One region of the Streptomyces hundungensis genome, then DNA from elsewhere that is predicted to be linked to it. Evidence: riboswitches for the same ligand, from Rfam matches in the RefSeq annotation. Region 1 holds a riboswitch; the other holds the start of a gene.

Region 1 (3,201 bases):
GCGTCGACCGCGGCTGAATGTATCTGCCCAACTGCCCTCTGCAACAGGTCAATCGGACGAGAATTCCGGGCGCACGAGGGGAGCGGAATGCCATCAATTCAACATTCCGGGGCAAGTCGGGCCGGGCAAAGCGCACTTAAGGCGCAAAGGGCTCGCATACTTTGGCACCACGTTGTCGCGTTCTCATATGCGCTCGGCGCCGGAAGCGAGGGGGCTTCCCCAACTGTACCCCGCTCAACCATGTTGAATTGCCCCCTCCGCTTCTCTTGCGGAGGGGGCAATTCCGAAAACAAACGCGGGGTTGTTCAGCCGCCCGCGACCGCCGGAATGATCGAAACACCGGCACCGTCGGGCGTGGCCGTCTCCAGGCCCTGCTCGAAGCGCACGTCGTCGTCGTTGACGTACACGTTGACGAAGCGGCGCAGCTTGCCCTGGTCGTCCAGGACGCGCGCGGCGATCCCGGTGTGGTTCTTCTCCAGGTCGGCGATGACCTCGGCCAGCGTCGCGCCCTCGGCGGCGACCTCGGCCTTGCCGCCGGTGTAAGTGCGCAGGATCGTGGGGATGCGGACGTTCACGCTCATGGTTCGGTGCTCCTAGTCGTTCGGCAGTGGCTCAGTGCTCAGCAGGCGCCACTTCAATGGCTCAATGCTCAACGAGCCCCTCGCACATGGCTCAGCGCTCAACGAGCCCCTCGCACATGGCTCAGTGGGCGAGGCCCGCGTCGCGGAAGGCGTCCAGGCTCGGGCGGATGGTGGCGGTCGCCTGGGACGTGGCGGCCACCGCGTCCAGGGTCTTGAGTCCGTCACCGGTGTTGAGCACCACCGTGGTGAGCGTGGGGTCGAGGAGACCGGCCTCGATGAGCTTCTTGGTGACGCCGACCGTCACACCGCCCGCGGTCTCCGCGAAGATGCCCTCGGTGCGGGCCAGCAGCTTGATGGCGTCCACGATCTGCTCGTCGTTGACGTCCTCCACCGCCCCGCCCGTACGGCGCGCGATGTCCAGGACGTACGGGCCGTCCGCCGGGTTGCCGATGGCGAGCGACTTGGCGATGGTGTCCGGCTTCTGCGGGCGTACGACGTCGTGTCCGGCCTTGAAGGCGGTCGACACCGGGGAGCAGCCCTCGGCCTGGGCGCCGAAGATCTTGTACGGCTTGTCCTCGACGAGGCCGAGCTTGATCAGCTCCTGGAGACCCTTGTCGATCTTGGTGAGCTGGGAGCCCGAGGCGATCGGGATGACCAGCTGGTCCGGCAGCCGCCAGCCGAGCTGCTCGCAGATCTCGTACGCCAGCGTCTTGGAACCCTCGCCGTAGTACGGCCGCAGGTTGACGTTGACGAAGCCCCAGCCCTCGCCCAGCGGGTCGCCGATGAGCTCGGAGCAGAAGCGGTTCACGTCGTCGTAGTTGCCCTCGATGCCGACGAGCTCGCCGCCGTACACCGCGGCCATGACGACCTTGCCCTGCTCCAGGTCGTGCGGGATGAACACGCAGGAGCGGAATCCGGCCCGCGCCGCGGCGGCGCCGACCGCGCCGGCGAGGTTGCCGGTGGAGGAGCAGGAGAGCGTGGTGAAGCCGAAGGCGCGGGCGGCCTCCAGGGCCTGGGCGACGACGCGGTCCTTGAAGGAGTGCGTCGGGTTGCCGGAGTCGTCCTTGACGAACAGCTTGCCGGACTCGACGCCCAGCTCGCGCGCCAGGTTCTCGGCCTTGACCAGCTTGGTGAAGCCCGGGTTCAGGTTCGGCTTGTCGGCCACGTCGGCGGGGACGGGCAGCAGCGGCGCGTAACGCCAGATGTTCTCCGGGCCCGCCTCGATCTGCTTGCGCAGCGCCTCGGGGTCGCCGAGCGGCAGGTCATAAGCCACTTCGAGCGGTCCGAAACACAGTTCGCAGGCGAAGATCGGGCCAAGTTCGAAACGCTGGCCGCATTCGCGGCAGGAAAGCCCGGACGCCGGACCGAGATCCACGGAAGTGCCGGCGGAGTCGGACGGGTTCTCGGTGGAGGTACGGCTTTCAACGGTCTGTGCAGACATGGAGGGGAGGCCCTTTCTCCTCATCTTCCTCAGGGCGAACTTCGCCATGAGACGGATTTGGCACCTTCCCTAGCCGGTGGCCTCGTGTCCTGAACAACGTGAGTACGTGATCGACGAGAACCGACTGGAGGGTTGCCGGGGCTTCAACGGGCCGTTTCCCTCTGCCCCTCTGGATGAGCGGTATTTGATTGTCGGCGGGAGGACCCCCGGCATGCGACGGTCCTTCGCGTTGTTCAAGACTGTAACCGAAGCCCTGGACGGTTGAGATAGCCGTCCGAACCGCGAGATGGATCACACGAGGAGGCCAGGAGCCGTGCTGGAAGAGGTGGAACGCTGGCTGAGCAGGCGTTCCTGGTCCGCGGCCGAGCGTCCGCTGGACCGGATGCTGGCCGCGAAACACCGCACGGGGACGACGGTCAGTGTCGTGTTGCCGGCGCTCGACGAGGAGGCCACGGTCGGCGCCATCGTGGCCACGATCCGCCGCGAGCTGATGACCGACGCGGTGCCGCTCGTCGACGAACTCGTGGTCGTCGACTCCGGCTCCCGCGACCGCACGGCCGAGGTCGCGGCCGCGGCCGGGGCCCGGGTCGTGCACCGCGACGCGATCCTGCCCCGCGTTCCCGCGCTGCCCGGCAAGGGCGAGGTCCTGTGGCGTTCGCTCCTGGTGACCAGCGGCGACGTCGTGTGCTTCGTCGACGCCGACCTGAGGGACTTCGACGCGGGGTTCGTCTCCGGCATCGTCGGGCCGCTCCTGACCGACCCGGACGTGGCCTTCGTCAAGGCGATGTACGACCGCCCCTTCGGGACCACGGTCGGGCAGGGCGGCCGGGTCACCGAGCTCGTGGCGCGCCCGCTGCTCAACCTGCACTGGCCCCGACTGGCCGGAGTGGTCCAGCCGTTGGGCGGGGAGTACGCGGCCAGGCGCTCCCTCCTGGAACGGCTGCCCTTCCCCGTCGGGTACGGGGTGGAGCTGGCGCTGCTCGTCGACGCGCTGCACACGGTGGGCCTCGACGCGCTGGCCCAGGTCGACGTGGGCGTACGCAAGCACCGCCACCAGGACGGGCAGGCGCTCGGCCGGATGGCCGCCGCGATCTACCGCACCGCGCAGCTACGGCTCTCGCGCGGCCATCTCGTACGGCCCGAGCTGACCCAGTTCGTGCGCGGCGAGCACGGCTTCGT
Region 2 (3,201 bases), 2.3 Mb from region 1:
GGTCTGGGGCGGAGCCCCAGGAGCCCTTTCGGCTGCGGACCGTGCGTGGCTGGTCGCGCAGTTCCCCGCGCCCCTTAAGTACTCGGTGCTGGTCAGCACCTCAGCCCGTCCGGCGTTTGAGGACGAGCGCCGTTCAGGCGCGAACGGGGTCTGGGGCGGAGCCCCAGGAGCCCTTTCGTCTGCGGACCGTGCGGGGCTGGGCGCGCAGTTCCCCGCGCCCCTTAAGCGCTCGGTGCTGGCCAGCACCTCAGCCCGTCCGGCGATTGAGGACGAGCGCCGTTCAGGCGCGAACGGGGTCTGGGGCGGAGCCCCAGGAGCCCCTCGGCTGCGGACCGTGCGGGGCTGGGCGCGCAGTTCCCCGCGCCCCTGGCAGGGGCGGTGCTGGCCAGCACCTCAGCCTGTCCGGCGTTTGAGGACGAGCGCCTCAAGGCGCGACACGGGGTCTGGGGCGGAGCCCCAGGGGGTTAGACGACGGGGACGCAGCGGCCCTGCTCCGTGTGGTAGCGCCACTTCGCTCCGTCCACCACCAACTCCCGAACCGCCCGCACAAACCGCTCCACGTGCTCATCCGGCGTCCCCGCCCCGAAGCTGACCCGGATCGCGTTCAGGGACCGCTCGCCCGGCTCCGCCTCGGGCGCCCCGCACTCGCCCGGGTCCTGGGGGTCGCTGCCGAGCAGGGTGCGCACCAGCGGGTGGGCGCAGAAGAGGCCGTCGCGCACCCCGATGCCGTACTCCGCGGAGAGCGCCGCCGCGAAGTGCGAGCTGTTCCAGCCGTCGACGACGAACGAGATGACGCCGACCCGGGGCGCGTCGTCCCCGAAGAGGGACAGGACCCGCACCTCGGGGACGGCCGCCAGACCCTCGCGGACCTTCGCGATCAGGTGCCGCTCCCGCGAGACGAGCGCGTCGAACCCCGCCTCGGTGAGCGCCTTGCACGCGGAGGCGATGGAGTAGACCCCGATGACGTTGGGCGAACCGGCTTCGTGGCGCGCGGCCGTGGTGTGCCACTCGACGTCCACGCCGCCGTCGGAACGCCGGGCGACCTTCTTGGACGCGCCGCCGCCCGCGAGGTACGGCTCGGCCTCCTGGAGCCAGTCCGCCCGCCCGGCCAGCACGCCCGAGCCGAACGGCGCGTACAGCTTGTGTCCGGAGAAGGCGATCCAGTCGACGTCCAACTCCCTTACGGACACGGGGTGATGGGGTGCGAGCTGGGCGGCGTCCAGGACGATGCGGGCGCCGTGGGCGTGCGCGGCGGCGGCGAGTTCGCCCACCGGCCAGAGCTCGCCGGTGACGTTGGACGCGCCGGTGACGCAGACCAGCGCGGGCCCGTAGGGGTCACGGTCGGCCAGCGCCCGCTCCAGCGTCTCGACGGCCTGGCGCGGGGTGCGCGGCGCGTTGAGGTAGGTGACGCGGGCGTCCTGCCACGGCAGCAGCGAGGCGTGGTGCTCGGTCTCGAAGACGAAGACCTGGCAGTCGGCCGGCAGCGCCTTGGCGAGCAGGTTGAGCGAGTCGGTGGTGGAGCGGGTGAAGACGACCTGGTCGTCGGCGCGGCAGTCGAGGAACTCGGCCACCGTGACGCGGCTGCTCTCGAACAGGTCGGTGGAGAGCTGGGAGAGATAGCCGGCCCCGCGGTGCACGCTGCCGTAGTAGGGGGCGTACGCGGCGACGTCGTCCCAGACCCGCTGGAGGGCGGGCGCGCTCGCCGCGTAGTCGAGGGCGGCGTACGTCACCTCGCCGCCGGTGACCAGCGGCACGGAGACATCGCGGCCGAGCACCGGCAGCGGCGCGGCACAGCAGGGGTCGGCGGACTCGACGGCGGCGGACTCGACGGTGACGGAGGTGGTCGCGGAGGCGGTGGGGCGTGCGGACATGGCGGTATCTCCCGGCAGGACAAGGCGAGTTGGCTTCGGACCCCGGGTACGGCGGAGCGGCCCCACACCAAAGGTGCGGGTTCAACTGCCGTGCTGTGTACCGGGGTTGACCTCGAACACGCAGCCCGAAGAAGGGTGCGCGGAGGTGGGAAGAAGGGGCGGTACGCCCTATCGCATTCGCTTGCTCACGAGACTGCTCCCTTGAGGACCAGGACCCCAGGGCTGTGACATCACGCGATGTCCAGGGGTCCGCGCTTGCCGTAGGCCTTGCTGCCTACGACCTGGTCTTCACCCGGGGCACCCCGCCACGGACGGAGGGTTGCCGGACAGCGAGCCGGGGCCTAAATCGCTGTCACTCATGACCTTGGAGAGCATCCTGCCACAGCTCCCGGCGGACGCAAGACGCAGTCCGCGATCCGGACTGCGCCCTGAGTCACACCCGTACGGCCGGACCCACCGCGCTCGGCGCGGATCGGCCCGGACCCGTACCGCCCCGCCCGCGCTCAGGCGTTGCTGGCCGCGACCCAGCGCTCCAGGGTGCGCTGGGCCGCCCCGGAGTCGATCCCCTCCGCGGCCCGCGCCATCGCGGCGCCGATCTGCTCGGCGAGCGGGCCCTCCCCCGGTTCGAGGGCGACGAGGGCGGCGGCCGCGTTCAGGAGCACCGCGTCCCGCACCGGCCCGCGCTCGCCCCCGAGGAGGCGGCGGGCGACATCGGCGTTGTACGAGGAGTCCGCGCCGCGCAGCGCCTCGATGGGCACGGTCTCGATGCCGACGTGACGCGGGTCGAACGCCTCCTCGCGGACCTCGCCCCCGCGCACCACCCAGATGCGGGAGGTGCCCGTGGTGGTCAGCTCGTCGAGGCCGTCGTCGCCCCGGAAGACCAGGGCGGAGGAGCCCCGCTCGGCCAGTACGCCCGCCACGATGGGCGCCATCCGCGCGTCCGCGACGCCGGTCGCCTGGGCGCGCACCCGGGCCGGATTGGTCAGCGGGCCGAGGAAGTTGAAAGTGGTGCGGATGCCCATCTCGCGCCGGGCGGCGGCGACGTAACGCAGCGCCGGGTGGAACTTCACGGCGAAGCAGAACGTGATGCCGGCCTCCTCGGCGACCTCGGCGACGCGCCGGGGCGTGAGGTCGAGGTTGACGCCGAGCTTCTCCAGGACGTCGGAGGCGCCGCTGGCCGAGGAGGCCGCCCGGTTGCCGTGCTTGACGACCTTGGCCCCGGTGCCGGCCACCACGATCGCCGACATGGTGGAGATGTTGACCGTCTTGGCGCCGTCGCCGCCGGTGCCGACGATGTCCACGCTGGGCCCCGGCACCTCGATGAGGTTGG

The links. Region 1 has a riboswitch for S-adenosylmethionine ahead of thrC (threonine synthase). Riboswitches for the same ligand answer to the same signal wherever they lie in the genome.
Region 2: it holds a riboswitch for S-adenosylmethionine, as region 1 does, so the genes downstream of both, DWB77_RS27660 (aminotransferase class V-fold PLP-dependent enzyme) here and thrC (threonine synthase) in region 1, are expected to answer to the same signal.

What each region holds. Positions count from the first base shown of each region.
Region 1 covers NZ_CP032698.1:3,984,160-3,987,360, forward strand. The annotation lists gene DWB77_RS17720 (MoaD/ThiS family protein) at 306-581, opposite strand; gene thrC (threonine synthase) at 703-2,022, opposite strand; SAM riboswitch class I at 2,040-2,202, opposite strand; gene DWB77_RS17730 (glucosyl-3-phosphoglycerate synthase) at 2,336-3,201, shown strand, end outside.
Region 2 covers NZ_CP032698.1:6,238,655-6,241,855, reverse strand. The annotation lists gene DWB77_RS27660 (aminotransferase class V-fold PLP-dependent enzyme) at 465-1,871, opposite strand; SAM riboswitch class IV at 2,118-2,235, opposite strand; gene trpD (anthranilate phosphoribosyltransferase) at 2,375-3,201, opposite strand, start outside.